One region of the Halomonas sp. HAL1 genome, then DNA from elsewhere that is predicted to be linked to it. Evidence: predicted binding sites of a transcription regulator. Region 1 holds the regulator's gene; the other holds the start of a gene.
The links. Region 1 encodes PhoB, which activates phosphate uptake and scavenging genes when phosphate is short. Its sites were predicted from a motif close to TGTCATANNNNTGTCANA; they were not measured.
Positions count from the first base shown of each region.

Region 1 (8,020 bases):
AGCAGAATGCTAGCCTTGGGCTGTTGGCGGCCTACGCGCGTGACCATGTGGGCCTGGGAGCGCTGAAAAAGCGGATTATCTACCTGACGCGCCACTAGCGTGCCAGCTTCTAAATCGTGTGCGACGGCAAAGGAGGGCAGTAGGGTAATGCCCATGCCGCTGCGCACATACTGTGCTAATACCACCATGGAATTTGTATTCATTGCCATGCGCGGGACTATACGAGACTGCTGAAATGCTTGGTCGACCATTTGACGCACCCCATGGGTGGTGTCCCACATGGCCATCGGCTGGGCGCTAAGCTGAGTCAGCGTGAGAGGTGACATCTGGCTGGTCAATGGGTGATCCGGCGGCAGAATAGCCATCAGTGGCTGAGGACTGGATGACCAGAAACGCAGCTGGGGATGGGTACGCTCATGGAACATCAAGCCGATATGACTGTGATCGCCGACAATGGCGTCAATAATGCCCGAGGTGCCTGCGGTATGGATGTCGAGCTGAATGCCCGCATAGCGTTGGGTAAATTCGTGCAGCGGCGACGCTACTAGGTCACTGACAAATCCTTCACCGACGGTGAGCGATATCTTGCCGGTTTCCATGCGCTGGTAGGCTTCAAGTGACGCGATAAAGCCTTCGTCCAGTGCGCCGCGACGCTCGCAGTATTCAAGCAGCATTTCACCGACCGGGGTCGGTGAAATGCCGCCGCGCTGACGCTCCATGAGGGTGGCTCCCAAGGCTTCTTCCAGCAGCGAAATTTGCCTGCTGACTGCCGAGGGAGCAATGTCCAGACGCGCCGCAGCACGGCGCACTGAACCAGACTCCAGGGTAACGCGGAAGTACACTAAGCGTTGATGAGGTATGTCCATCGATAGCTGTTATACCTCTGCCTGGTTTACCCTTTGCTGATCGCTCAATACTGCAAATACTGGGCTACAAATATTTGAGCAGCTTCTGCAGCTTGTTCATATCGGCGGAGTCGCCCACTAAACGCACGTTGCCACTCATCATGCCGTCAAGAAAGGCCTGCTGAGTTGGCTTTTTGAGCACTTTTAACGCGGTGGCTTGGTCTCGGAAACGCAGTTCAAGGTCTAAGTCGACGGGCAGCCCTTTACCGGTGCTGATACCTTTCGGCGTCATCCGGTAGTGGCGGGCTATGCTTAGATCTTCCGTGGCAATTCCCCAGTCCAGGCCGCGCATGCGTTCTAACTGTTCACGAAAGCGCGGCTTGCGGCGCAGGGCACGTTTGAGCAATATGCCCAGTAGCCACAGCGTCAGCTTGAGCTTCATTAGGAAACGGCGTCCTTAAGTCCTTTGCCTGGCTTAAAGGCAACATTTTTGCTGGCCGGAATTTGTAGTGGGGCACCGGTTTGTGGATTTTTACCAGTACGTGCTGCGCGCTCACGTACCGTAAAGGTACCAAAGCCGATCAGAGCGACATCTTCGCCCTTAGCAACGCTGTTAGTGATTTCATCCAAAATAACGTTCAGTACTTGGCCTGCTTTGTCTTTTGACAGGTCGGCACTTTCAGCGATGGCAGCAGCGAGTTCAGGTTTGCGCATAAGAAATCTCCCTTTAGTAAACAATCGAACTTTTGTTAAAGAATCGAGCGTAAAGCAAATGCAGGTTGTTGGGCGCGTCATTAGCACTAGGTAGCTTCTCTAGCCTAGTCGTGAACGCGACGAAAATCAGCCTAGCAGCGTAGGTGCTGCTCTGGAAAGCTCCACTTTCCTTCTCACGCAGCCCCCTGTCAACGCAAAACCAATCAAACGTCCGTCTTTATTTTCGGCTAACGCACTGATATCGCCACCTTCGCCTTCAATTCGCCAGCGTTCAGGTGGGGTGGTTGGCGGGTAGGCTACCACTGGCAGCAGGGGTGTTTTAACGACTATTGGCCAAGCGCCAAAGCTGACCGACGTGGGAGTGCCCGCAAGCGTTGCCGCCAATGCCTTGGCGCTCGCTTGCAGCGGCTGCACGTACATGGCGTTAACGCCATCGACGCAGGCGACATCGCCCAGGGCGTAAATATCGGGGTGTGAAGTACGCAGTTGGCGGTCAACTTGTATGCCGCTCGGCGATACGTTAAGACCCGCGGCTTCGGCAAGCGCCGTACGCGGTGTTAGGCCAGTTGCCATTAGTACGAGATCGGCGCTGATAGCCTCGCCGTTATCCAACCGTAATACGATGTCATCACCGCTGCTGAGTGTTAGTGAATCTATCGTGCGGCCTAAGCAGAGTCGGATGCCTGCCTCATTGAAGGCATCGCCCAGGGCGTTGCCCAGTGGCGTGGGCAGCAGGCGGGGCAGTAGCGTAGCTTCAGGCGCTATGACACTGACGTGATGACCTCCGGCGTGCAGGTCATTAGCAAATTCACAGCCGACCAGCCCGGCGCCAACAATCGCCACCCTTGCTGAGCCTTGGCCTAACGCCTGATGAAAGCGTCGGTAGTCGTCTAGGTCATTAATGGTGAAGCAGCGTGGGGCTACGCTGGGGTCGATGCTGAACGGCATCCTGGGGGCAGCGCCGGTGGCTAATACCAGTGTTTCGTAGCTTAGTTTTGAAGAGCTTAGTTTTTCATAGTTGGGCGCTTGTCCAGCGTCGAGAAGCAGTGTCCGGTTATCCACATCCAGTGCCGCCACGGGGGTGTGGGTAATGATGCGGGCGTTTAACTCATCGCCCAGCTCGGCAGCGTTTCGCTGGGCCAGTTTGTTGGGCGCTAGGCCTTTAGCGAAGCCGGTGGAGAGTAACGGTTTGCTGTAATCGTCACCGCTGTCAGCACTAATCAACGTGATTGACCGCTGGTCACCGAGACGGCGCAGTGCCCGGGCTAAGCCAATCCCGGCCATTCCCGTGCCAATAATGACCAGCGCAGCGTGGGATGAAGAGAGCTCTGGTTGTGAGGTGGGCATGCAGACACCAAAAAAGTCGCTGAAACAAAAGCCTGTTAGTGCTGCATGTTACACTAGCCGACCCGTTTATTGCCCTGGAGAACTTGGTGACGCCTGCAGCTTTTCGGCAAACTCCTCACTTTTCGCGCTGGCGGCCCGTTGATGCGGCGCGACCTGCCATGAGTACTTCCTGGTGGCAGTGGGTTGCCTCAACCGACTCATTAACCGCCCGCTTAATAGCCGCAGGAGGTGAAAAGCAGTTTCGCGTTCGACTGCTACGCCAGGGCGTAGGCTGGCCGCGAGCGGATGAGGCACGGGCGTTGGGCATTGCTCCCAAACGCTATGCATGGCTGCGTGAAGTCGCGCTGTGCTTGGATGAAACGCCGTGGGTGGTGGCGCGCTCCGTCGCCCCGCTTACTCAGTTAAAGGGCCAGCGTTTGGAAGGGTTAGGTGAGCGCTCGCTAGGCAGTTGGTTATTTCGTCAGCCAGGTTTAATTCGCGGGCCGCTTGAGGCCACTACCCAATCCTCCTTATTTGCTCGTATGAACGGTATCGAAAGTGACTGTACCTGGGGCCGACGTTCAGTGTTTTATCACGGCGGTAATCACGGTGGGCTGTCGTTATTGGTGCAGGAGTATTTTTTGCGTGCGATGGCGGATGACCTTGATCTGCCATCGCGCTAGGCTAGCGCCTGCATCTTATTTTTCGTGAGGTAAGCATGGATCGTTCACTGTTGCGGCCGAAGGGATGGGCTCGCGTGGCAGATTTTATACAGCTGATGCGTTTGGATCGACCCATTGGCACTTGGCTGTTGATGTGGCCGACGCTTTGGGCGCTGTGGATTGCCGCTGAAGGGGTACCCGGCCGTGATGTGCTGCTGATTTTTGTGGCCGGTGTTTACGTCATGCGCGCGGCTGGCTGCGTGGTGAACGATTATGCAGATCGCCATTTCGATGGCCATGTGAAACGCACTAAGCATCGCCCGCTCGCCACAGGTCGAATCAGCGAAACCGAGGCTCAATTGCTGTTTATTGGTTTGGTGGCCGCAGCGTTTATTCTGGTGCTACTGACTAATTGGTTTACGGTGCTGCTCTCGCTGGGCGGGGTATTTCTGGCAGTTATTTACCCGTTCATGAAGCGTTATACCCATTTTCCCCAGGTGGTGCTGGGGGCGGCATTCTCATGGGCAATTCCAATGGCCTTTGGCGCCGTGCTGGGCCATGTGCCGTTGGAAGCATGGCTGCTTTTCTGTGCAAACGTGCTATGGACGGTGGCATACGACACGCAATACGCCATGGTCGATCGCGACGATGATTTAAAAATTGGCATTAAATCGACAGCCGTGCTGTTTGGCGACGCGGATCGCCTGATAATCGGCCTACTCCAGGTAGCCACCCTGGGGTTGCTGGCATGGGTAGGCTGGCGGGTCGGGTTAGGTGGGTTCTTTTGGCTAGGGCTCGCTGCAATGGCGGCAACTTTCCTGCATCAGCAGCGCTTAATTCGTTATCAGGAGCGGGATCCCTGTTTCCAGGCGTTTCTGAATAATCACTGGTCGGGGCTGCTGATTTTTACTGGTATTGCGCTAAGTTGGTGGCCTGCGGCGGGTCAGTAACTGCCATTGTCATGTAACTGTCATCAAGTCATGGTGTTATCGTCACTGACATGTCATTGAACTGTTTTTCTTTGAACTGGCTTTTTTGCACACCGTGAGGCTCTGGTATGACCGCCAAAACCGTTCTGATTGTCGATGATGAATCGTCGATTCGCGAGATGATCGCGGTAGCGCTGGAAATGGCTGACTACCGTGTGCTCGAAGCAGATAACGCCCAGGATGCTCATGCCATGGTGGTTGACCACCAACCTGATTTATTGCTGCTTGACTGGATGATGCCTGGCACCAGCGGTATTGAGCTGGCTAGGCGTTTGAAGCGCGAAGAAGCTACCGCCGAGATCCCGATTATTATGCTGACCGCTAAAGGCGAAGAGGATAATAAGATCCAAGGGCTTGAAGCCGGTGCCGATGATTACATCACCAAGCCTTTTTCTCCACGCGAATTGGTGGCACGGCTGAAAGCGGTGCTGCGTCGTGCGACACCGCGTGGCGTTGAGGACCCGATTGAGATTAATGGCCTGTTGCTTGATCCGGTAAGCCACCGGGTAAGCGCTCACGGTAAAGCGTTGGAAATGGGTCCGACCGAGTATCGTCTGCTGCAGTTTTTTATGACCCATCAAGAGCGCGCTTACACACGTAGCCAACTGCTTGACCAAGTATGGGGTGGTAATGTGTATGTCGAAGAGCGTACGGTCGATGTGCATATTCGACGCTTACGAAAAGCGCTGGGCGATGTGCATCAAAACCTGATTCAAACGGTTCGGGGTACCGGATACCGTTTCTCTGCACGGGTGTAAATGTGCGCCTATGGAGCCGTGAACTGTGGCGTCTAGCGTGGCTGGCCACACTGGGTACTTGTTTAGGCTGGTTATTGGGCTCAGCAGGGCTAGGGCTTGCGGCAGGGCTTGCAGTATGTCTGTTTTATCACTTGCGGCAGCTACGCGAACTTTATTTATGGCTAACCCTACATCCTCACGATGAGCCGCCTGCCGCTCACGGTATGTGGGGTGAATTGTTTGATCGTTTATACCGCTATCAGAAAAGCCAGCGTATAACGCAAAGTCGGCTGCGTGCTACCTTGGCCCGTATTCAAGAGTCGTCTGAAGCGATGCGTGACAGTGTGGTCATGCTCGACCGCCACGGTGATCTAGAGTGGTGGAACAGCGCTGCAACGAACATGCTAGGGCTACAAACTGCCCATGATCGTGGTCAGCACATTACCAACCTACTGCGCGAGCCAAGTTTCATCCGCTACTTCAATGCGCGGGAGTATGGCGAGCCGCTAACGCTGACATCGCCGATTGACGAGCGTCGAATCCTGCAGTATCAAATTACCCTGTACGGTGACGATGAACGGCTGGTAATGGCCCGGGATATCACGCGCTTGCATCGCCTGGAACAGATGCGGCGCGACTTTGTTGCCAACGTCTCTCACGAGCTGCGCACGCCGCTAACCGTCCTTTCCGGCTATCTGGAAACCTACAGCGATATTGCTGACCAGTTGCCTCCGCGTTTGGGCAAAAGCATCAACCAGATGCAGGAACAGACGCAGCGAATGCAAAACCTGGTCAATGATCTATTGCTGCTCTCTCGGTTAGAAATCGACCAGGGGGGGAAAGATCACCATCCGCTGTCGCTAGGGCCTTTGCTACAAAGCATCTGTGATGATGCGCTGGCGCTGTCGAATCAGCGTCATACCATTACTGTCGCGCTTGAAAGCGATGCACGCCTGCTGGGTAGTGAACAGGAGATTCGTAGCGCCATCTCTAACCTCGCCTTCAATGCCGTTCGCTATACGCCAGCAGGTAGCCACATCACCTTACGCTGGAAAGCTAGCGCGACTGGCGGCGGCTGTATTGATGTGGAAGACAATGGTGAAGGCATCGATCCCGTCCATATTCCCCGACTAACCGAACGTTTTTACCGTGTCGATAAAGGCCGTAGCACCGCAACTGGCGGCACGGGCTTAGGCTTGGCGATCGTTAAGCACGTACTATTACGCCACGATGCGCAATTACAGATTGAATCCCACCCGGGTAAAGGGGCGCTTTTTCGCTGCTCATTTCCCGCTTCACGTCTTGTATAGGGCTCCGTAAGCGACCTCTCGCACCATACCTGTAAAGGTGTGTAATATTGGCATGTAAGGTTGGTAAGAGTTTACTCATGTGCCATTTTTACACAGCTTTTAAGCTTGGTATTTCTATTTTAACAGAACGCTACAGCTTGGCTTGTTTTAATTAATACATTGATTTTTAATTGCTTTATCCTGTTTTTTGGCATTTGGCATGCCCGCTGCATTGTTAAAGATAAGGAAGACGACCGCAGGAAATGCTGGCTTTTATAATAAGCCCTTCTTTCTTAACCAAGCGGTAATAAACAGCGATCGGAGGTGGAATATGATGTCCAAGGATTTACTCAAGAAAGCTGGCATTTTAGGTGTATCTTTTGGTTTGATGGCAAGCCCGTTAGCATTTGCTCAAACAGATGAAAATTCAGCTATTGATGAAAATCAGGGAATTACAGCTGAAGAGCAACCAATGGATCCCCAAGGTACTGATAGTTCAGACGGTCATAATACCAAAGACATGACTAATGATTTAACCCATGACGAAGGTGATGAAGCCAGCGACATGGATCCTCAGTCAAGCGGTCACTCAGATGATGCTGAGTATGACGACGATGAGCTTGTAGAAGAAAACAGCGGTAGCTAATTGTTAATTATCATTTAGATATCAAAGAATGTCCTTTCAACGGATGAAAGGGTGATTGACAGGATGTTACAAAGGCAAGGATGCTTTTCAGGTTCAAGGATGAATCACTAGGAAATCAAACGTTAGTCAGGGTTAATTCCAAGGTTGGAGTCCCGCACAAGGAGTGGAAGCTAACGTTAGTTATTACCTATAGTCTATTCTGATATCGGGCCTCGCCAGTCGGGGTCTAATTTTTTTCTGCCTGCTTTTTGTGGGCATTTCGCTATTTTTACCTACCTACCTACCTACCTACCTACCTACCTACCTTTTTGAGTGCTTGGCCGCAGAAACTGAGTGCAACACCTAAGAATTTTAGTAAGGTGTTGGATTTATGTCCTATTCAGAACTCAGCATCGAAGAACGTGCCACCATACAGGTAAGCCTCAGGCAAGGCATGAGGCTCCGCCAGATTGCTCACATGTTGAGGCGTTCTCCGTCTACCCTCAGCCGTGAAGTACGGCGCAACCAAACTCAGTCAGGTGCCTACTGTGCTCATAGTGCGCAGACGCACCGCTGCGCTCGACGCATGGTTTGTCGCCCAAAACGTAAGCTGCTGTTGGGGAGTGAACGCTTTGAGCTGGTCATTCATATGCTTCGCAACCGCTTGTCTCCAGAACAAATAGCAGGCAAGCTCAAACGCATGATGACGCCCAGTTTTGAAGATGCTTACGTCTGCCGTGAGACGGTCTACAACGCCATTTACGCCTTGCCTGTGGGCCAGCTTAAGAAAGAGTTGATTCACTGCCTGCGCCAAGGCAAATCGACCCGTAAGC
Region 1 covers NZ_CP130610.1:4,145,966-4,153,985, reverse strand. Annotated here, with positions in the region: gene Q3Y66_RS19325 (LysR family transcriptional regulator) at 1-866, opposite strand, end outside; gene Q3Y66_RS19320 (hypothetical protein) at 931-1,287, opposite strand; gene Q3Y66_RS19315 (HU family DNA-binding protein) at 1,287-1,559, opposite strand; gene Q3Y66_RS19310 (NAD(P)/FAD-dependent oxidoreductase) at 1,686-2,906, opposite strand; gene Q3Y66_RS19305 (chorismate lyase) at 2,945-3,568, shown strand; gene ubiA (4-hydroxybenzoate octaprenyltransferase) at 3,604-4,497, shown strand; gene phoB (phosphate regulon transcriptional regulator PhoB) at 4,605-5,294, shown strand; gene phoR (phosphate regulon sensor histidine kinase PhoR) at 5,297-6,583, shown strand; gene Q3Y66_RS19285 (hypothetical protein) at 6,894-7,208, shown strand; gene Q3Y66_RS19280 (IS30 family transposase) at 7,579-8,020, shown strand, end outside.

Region 2 (8,020 bases), 1.4 Mb from region 1:
ACCGTTATGAGCACCGTTTAGTGTTCAACGTGATGATTCATCTGGCTGAATCCGGTCAGCCATTGGACGTGGTAACGCTTTCCGAAGCGCTGGAAGCGCGGGATCACTTGGATACGGTCGGTGGGTTAGCGTTTTTAGCCGAGCTTGCGCGTAACACGCCCTCTGCCAGTAATATTCGCGCCTACGCCGATATCGTGCGTGAGCGGGCAACGCTGCGTAAATTGATCCGGGCTGCTAACCAAATCGCCGATAGCGCTTTTTCCCCTCAAGGGCGTCCGGCGGATGAATTGCTCAATGAAGCGGAACGGTTAGTGTTCCAGATTGCCGAGGAGCGTCCTAAAACCGGCGGTCCTATCGGTATGAGCGATTTGCTGACCAAAGCCGTTGATCGCATTGATGAGCTGTTTAACCTGAAAGGTGAAATGACCGGGCTTTCCACCGGTTTCCGTGACTTGGATGAGATGACCACTGGTCTCCAACCGTCGGATATGGTGGTGATTGCAGGTCGTCCCTCCATGGGTAAAACCACCTTCGCGATGAACCTGGTTGAGCATGCGGTTATTTCCAGCGACAAGCCGGTCATGGTCTTCTCTATGGAGATGCCCGCCGAATCCCTGATGCTGAGGATGCTCTCATCGCTGGGTAGGATTGACCAAACCCGCGTACGTACCGGGCAGTTGGAAGATGAGGATTGGCCGCGCTTAACCTCCGCCGTCAATCTGCTCAAAGACAAACAGCTGTTTATCGATGATACCGCGGCCTTATCGCCAAATGAGATGCGCTCACGGTTGCGTCGGGTGGTGCGTGAGCATGGCAATATTGCACTGGTGATGATCGATTACCTTCAGTTAATGCAGATCCCCGGCTTCAATGAAAACCGTACCGGTGAAATTTCTGAAATCTCGCGCTCGTTGAAGGGCTTGGCGAAAGAGTTTAATTGTCCAGTCGTGGCACTTTCCCAGTTGAACCGCTCGTTGGAGCAGCGTCCGAATAAACGGCCAGTCATGTCGGATTTGCGTGAGTCGGGCGCCATTGAGCAGGACGCGGACGTCATTGCCTTCGTTTATCGCGATGAAGTCTATAATCCAGATAACCCCGATAACCAAGGTATCGCGGAGTTAATTATTGGTAAGCAGCGTAACGGCCCGATCGGCACCGTTCACATGGCGTTTATCGGTAAATATACCCGCTTCGAGGATTTGGCCCCGGATAGCTACGGTCAAGCATTCGGCGACTAGGTTTTTACAGGCTGGTTTGGGAAGACCGGTTTCAAAGCCAGCTTTGTGATGAGTCACTTGAGGATGGGGAGCGAGCTCGTATAATGCCCCACCCATGATATGCAAATAAACGGGAGTAGCAAATGGCAGGTGGATTTCGGCGCGGTAATCGGCAGCGTCTTCCTAAGCTAGAAGGTCGCGGTGAGCTTGAAGCACTGGAGCGTGAAGGGCCTTTCAAAGAATGGTTAGGTATGCCAGACCTTTATCGCTACCATTTGGTCGTGGAGGGGGAAAAGTATAGCTATCAAACCGAAGATGGAGAGCTGCCCGTTAAGGTGGGGGATAAGGTCGTGTTTCGCTACAAAGAGACCAAAGGCGGCAACTGGATTGACCGTAATTCACTTGGCAAAGCCATCGACCCTTCTGAATACCAGTAAAATAACGACTTCTTGACGCTTCGGTCAGGAACTCTCTTGCGCTATTGCCCTCGAATGTAGTTGAAAATTAGTGGTTAAGAAATCAGTTGTTGAATAACCCACTATTGTGAGTCTATCTTTTAATGGATGTCACAACACTGCAACAACAGGGCAACAGGAACGTCATAGGGTGCAGTCATGCTGTGCCCTGATGCCATATCTGATGGCATACTTGATGACATAGACAAATAACAGGAGGGAACCATGGAACTGAAGGATCTTAAGCAGTTTGTCGCCAGCCACGACAACTTTGAAATTCGCGTGATTACCCATTCGGGTAGCCGTTTTTATCAGGTTGAGCTGGAAGATGTTGAAGGCGAGCGCCATATGCTGATGCAGCGTTCTAAGCCAATGCTATTTCGCTCGCTGGATGATGCCTATATGGAACTCAAACGGGCTGGCATTCACCGCGCTTACTTAGTACAGCACGTGCCTCACGATGAAGTAATTGGTCGTGACGCTCATTACAGCGAGCCGCTTACATCGCGTATGCCGTTAGTATTTTAAGTTTACGCGCTAACCCAAACGCTTCACGTATAAATCGTTAACTCTTAGCTTTACGCTTTTCCCACCACCGCCCGATTCGTATTCGACGACGGGCAAAATAACGGTAACCGGCATTCATCACGCCGCGTACACCCGGTAAGCATGAAATCTTCACCAGCCGCCGGTAGCCCAACACTGCATAGAGGGCACGGCTGGCATCCATCCCGATATACCACTCTCCTTGGCTATCTTGTAGATGAAGTTGGCCCATCATCGCATTAAATTCCTGCCCGTACGCCTGAGCGTTAAAGTCACTGGCCTGGATATCTACCAGTGCGATGCGTTCCTGGTGACGATGCTTTTTAAGCCATGCCACTTCTTGCTGACAAAAAGGGCAGTGGCCGTCATGAAACAGCGTAACAGGGAGCGATGCCTTCAGTGGTGAGTAGCGGCTCATTGTTATTCCTTATTGGCGTTCGGTTGTGGATATTGCATAGCCTGCCGTGTGGCAGGATTGCCCGTAGCCTGGTGATGTCTCCAGTTGTGATAAAAAGTTTTCAGCCTGCTGGCGAATAGCTTCACGCTTCTCATCGGTCATGCGCCTCAGGGAGCCGTAGATTAGCTTCATGCGTGGGTTTTTATTTAATCGCTCCGCATTGGCTTCAAGGAAATGCCAGTAAAGGCTATTGAAAGGGCAGGCGTTGGGGCCGATGACCTGTTTTGGCGAGTAGCGGCAGTGCTGGCAGTGATCTGACATTTTGTCGATATATTTACCCGAGGCACAGTAGGGCTTGGAGCCCATTAAGCCACCATCGGCATGGAGTACCATGCCCAAGGTATTAGGCAGTTCCACCCACTCGCTGGCATCGGCATAAACCGCTAAGTACCAATCGCACAGAGCTTCCGGTTTGACGCCACAGAGGAGGGCAAAGTTGCCAGTGACCATTAGCCGTTGAATATGATGGGCGTAGCTATTGTCGATGGTCATTTGAACGGCGCGATTTAGGCACCGCATATCGGTGTCTGCGTCCCAATAAAAGGCTGGTAGTTCGCGCTTAAAGCCTAGTGGGTTGGCGCTTTTGTAGCTGGGCATCTGTGTCCAGTAGAGCCCGCGCACGTATTCGCGCCAGCCAAGAATTTGACGGATAAATCCTTCAACCGCATTAATCGGGGCTTCACCGGTGTAATAACACTGCTCTGCGGCTTCGCAAACCTCATGAGGAGACAGTAGGCCGATGTTCATCGCGGCAGAGAGTCGCGAGTGATACAAATAGGGTGCGGAATCGCTGATGGCATCCTGATAGCGGCCAAACTGAGCCAATCCATGCTGCATAAAGTGCTTAAGATCCACTAATGCCTGCTTACGGGTCACCGGAAGGTTAAAGTTCGTCAGTGTGCCCATATGATCACTAAAGTGGCGTTCCGCATCGGCCAGAGCGTCTTGGGTAAGCTTGTCTTGGCGGTGTTGTGGCAGCTCAGGAAACTCAAGCGCTGACTTGATGGGCTGGCGATTATCGTGATCAAAATTCCACTTGCCGCCAGCAGGCTCATCGCCCTCCATCAGGAATCCGGTCCGCTTGCGCTGTTCACGGTAAAAATACTCAAGTCTTAACTGTTTGCGGCCACTTGCCCACTGGCTAAAATCGCTGGGCGTCGTAAAAAAACGCTCATCTTCAAGAAGCCGCCAGGGAATCGTGGCGTCTTCACGCTGGTGCATCGTCTTCCACAGCCGCCACTCTCCAGGCCGCGCAACGCGTATCTCGTCGCAGCCATACTGTGCGGCTATACGCTCGGCTTCCTCAATGAGGGAGTGGCAATTATCGGCATCATCCAGGGCGCTGTAATGGACTTGGAAACCCTTATCACGCAGTGCCTGGGCAAAGTGACGCATGGCGGCCAAAAAAAGGGCGATTTTGTGAATATGATGAGGCACATAGCGTGCTTCTTCAGCGACTTCGCACAGAGCAACGACCGCATTGGTGGGGGCTTCTTGCAGCGTTGTGAGTGAAAAAGAGAGCTGGTCGCCGAGTACTAGAAGCAGAGGCTTAGACATGAGTTGGCCTGTAGTTATACAAATGATGTCAATAGTATAACTTTATGCCGCCGCTTTGCCGAAAAGTGATAGGATTTAGCCCTCTGGTATTCATAAATTGTATTAGTGATCAGTGACACCGTTATTTTCCAGGAGCAAGTGTAATGACCGAAAATGTCGTCAAGGATCAACCGGGCGAGGGTCGGTTGGCCCATGCACCTAGTGATCACCCGTCGGTGCCGCGTGCCAAGGTCGGTGTTGTGCTCGCGAACTTGGGAACACCGGATGCCACCGACTACTGGTCAATGCGTCGCTACTTGAGTGAGTTCCTGTCCGATAAGCGCGTGGTCGACTATGCCGGTTGGAAATGGCAGCCACTGCTGCAGTTGATTATTTTGACTAAGCGTCCTTTTTCGTCGGGTAAGGCGTACCGCAGTATTTGGAATAACGAAAAAAACGAAAGCCCGCTGCTAACCACTACCCGGGCTCAAACCGAAAAAATGACGGCGCGGCTGAAAGCACTCTATGGTGACGATGTCGAAGTCGATTTTTGCATGCGCTATGGCAACCCTTCTACTAAAAGCGTGTTGACCCGAATGAAAGAGAAGGGCTGTGAAAAAATCGTCTTTTTCCCCCTCTACCCTCAGTACGGTTCTCCTACAACGGCAACGGCTAACGACGAAGCATTTCGTACGTTGATGAAAATGAAGTGGCAGCCATACATTCGCACAGTGCCCGCGTATTTCGACCATCCTGCCTATGTTCAGGCGTTGGCTAACTCGGTACAAGAAGCCTATGACGGTTTTGCGACCCGGCCCACCAAGCTTGTCGCGAGCTACCATGGGGTGCCCGAGCGTTACTTGATGGAGGGAGACCCTTACCACTGCCAGTGCCAGAAAACCACTCGTTTGCTGCGTGAGAAGCTTGGTTTCAGCAAAGAGGAGGTCGATACCGCCTTCCAGTCACAGTTTGGCCCTGAAAAGTGGGTTGGCCCGCAAACCGTCAAGCATGTAGCGGAGCTTGCCAAGCAGGGGCATAAACATATTGCGATTATGTCGCCGGCTTTCTCGTCAGATTGTGTCGAAACCCTGGAAGAGATCGAAGAGGAGATTCGCGATAGCTTTATGGAAGCGGGCGGAGAGACGTTTAGCTACATTCCTTGCCTGAATGATCGCGACGACCATATCGAAGCGCTACTAAGAGTAATCAATAATGAATTAGCGGGTTGGTTGTCTATTGCCTAACGTGTAACACCTTATTTGCTATAGTCATTTCTTGACAACAGCCGCAGACGAGTTTTTTTTCGCCAGCGGCTGTTTGCGTTTAAGCGTTTGACTGGTCAGTCAAAACCACCTGTTATAAGGTGTACAACTTTAGAATCACACTACTTCAACGCTGGCATGCCAGTGACAGGGCATGATGCCTGGGTATTCGCCTCAACCTCCAAGGTGAGCCTTTCATTTTTCAGGAGATTTCGCCAGATGCAACTTGCCGTTTTAATGGGGTTTTTGCTGGCCGCGTCGTCACCGCTACTGCATCGTTGGTTTGGGCATCGCACCAGTCTTGTACTGGCGCTTTTCCCAGCAGGGTTAGCGGCCTGGCTGTTACTACAAGCCCCTGAAATCATTGAGAACGGCAGCTTGCTGTTGGAGTGGCAGTGGGTGCCTTCCCTGGGTATCAGCCTTACTTTCCTGCTGGATGGTTTGTCACTTCTATTTGGGCTATTGATCACCGTCATGGGCGCCTGCGTGCTGGTGTATGCCGGTGGTTACTTAAAAGATCATCCCGATATCGCACGTTTTCATATTGCACTCGTCGCCTTTATGGTCTCAATGCTAGGGCTGGTGTTAGCGGACGGGCTATTTACACTGTTTATTTTCTGGGAACTGACCAGTATTACCTCCTATTTACTGATCGGTTTTAATCACGCCGATATTGAAGCACGTAAGTCTGCCCGTCAGGGCCTGTTCGTCACGGTGGCCGGTGGCTTAGCATTAATGGTGGGCCTGGTATTGTTGGGGATTGCGAGCGATAGCTGGTCGCTGGCGGAGATCCTTAGCCAGGAAGCCGACTTGCGTGAGCATGCACTCTACACACCCATGCTGATCTGTTTGCTGCTTGGGGCGTTTACCAAATCGGCTCAGTTTCCGTTCCACTTCTGGCTGCCCAACGCCATGGCCGCACCTACGCCGGTCTCTGCCTACCTTCACTCCGCCACGATGGTGAAAGCGGGCATTTATCTACTGGCTCGCTTACACCCAGAGCTTGGTGGAACGGCGATGTGGGTCGGTATTTTGTCCGTTGTTGGGGCGACGACAATGCTGACCGGCGCGTTCCTAGCGATTCACCATACGAATATCAAAAAGCTGCTCGCTTACTCGACCATCATGGCGTTGGGTACGCTGACAATGTTGTTGGGTATTGGCACTGAATATGCGATGACCGCTTTTGTCACTTTTCTGCTAGCGCACTCCCTGTACAAGGGCGCGCTGTTTATGGTCGCCGGTATTCTTGATCATGAAACCGGTACCAAAGACGTGACGCAGATGGGCGGGCTGCGCTCGTTAATGCCAGTAACGGCGATGATCGCATTGGTAGCGGCGCTTTCACTTGCAGGGGTTCCGCCGCTGTTTGGCTTTATCGGTAAGGAGCTAATGCTTGAGTCTGTGCTAGGCGCCGGTAGCTTCCGTATGCTGTTGGTATTATTCGCTTTTGTCGCTTCCATTTTGACCATCGCGGTGGCCTTTATCATTGCGTTACGGCCCTTTTATGGTAAGCGTCACCATACCCCCCTTGAGCCTCATGAAGCGCCGCTAAGCATGTTAGTGGGCCCTGCGTTACTGGCAGTAGGGTCGCTACTGTTGGGCTTAATGCCAGCCTTGCTAGGCGCTAATGCCTTATTAACGTCAGCTGCCACTTCTGTTTCTGGAGAAACGATGGAGGTGACACTGTCACTTTGGTACGGCATCAATGTGGCGTTGATAATGTCGATCATCAGCCTGGGCGTTGGCTTTTTGCTGTTTAAGCGTTGGGATAGTGTGCGAGCCAAGCTTTCATTACTGGCTCCGATCATGCGCCATGGTCCCGAAGCGGGCTATGAAAGCATGATGAACGGCATTGTGCAGTTCTCTGAGTGGCAAACACGGCTGCTGCAAAACGGCTATATGCGTAACTACATTCTGGTGATGTTGATCACGCTTATTGCGCTGATTGGGAATTCAATCTTGTTACGCCATTCGCCAATATTCGCTTTTGATCTTGATGTCCGTTTCCACGAGGTGGTAGTGGCGGGCACGATGGCAATGGGCGCTCTATTTGCCACAACGACTCGCTCGCGCCTTGGGGCCGTCGTGTCGGTTGGGGTAATGGGTTTCTCTATTGCGTTAATTTTTATTCTTTTCAGCGCGCCGGACTTAGCGATTACTCAGTTACTGGTGGAAACTTTAACGGTGATTTTATTGGTGCTGGTGCTGTTTCGGCTGCCGAGGTTTTCAAATCTTTCCACCAGTCTAGAGCGCATAAGAGATGGTGTGGTAGCCGCGATGATGGGCATTTTGATCTGCTTATTGATTATGACTGCGTGGAGTATTCAGCAGTTTGAACCGATTTCGACGTACATGATTGAGAACAGTGCTCCGCTGGCTTACGGCCGCAATATCGTCAACGTTATTTTGGTTGATTATCGCGCTCTGGACACCCTGGGTGAGATGTTCGTGCTGGCACTCGCAGCGATTGGTGTAATTGCCATGCTTAAGCTGCGTCATGGAGAGAACAGCAATGGCAAGAGCGGGGAGAGCAGTAAAGTGACC
Region 2 covers NZ_CP130610.1:2,770,639-2,778,658, reverse strand. Annotated here, with positions in the region: gene dnaB (replicative DNA helicase) at 1-1,238, shown strand, start outside; gene Q3Y66_RS13035 (hypothetical protein) at 1,361-1,654, shown strand; gene Q3Y66_RS13030 (DUF6482 family protein) at 1,898-2,200, shown strand; gene Q3Y66_RS13025 (thiol-disulfide oxidoreductase DCC family protein) at 2,238-2,636, opposite strand; gene Q3Y66_RS13020 (cryptochrome/photolyase family protein) at 2,646-4,232, opposite strand; gene hemH (ferrochelatase) at 4,376-5,455, shown strand; gene Q3Y66_RS13010 (putative monovalent cation/H+ antiporter subunit A) at 5,693-8,020, shown strand, end outside.
Region 2: Q3Y66_RS13030 (DUF6482 family protein) is a predicted target of PhoB. The motif match lies at 1,782-1,799, and genes of this name have one in related genera.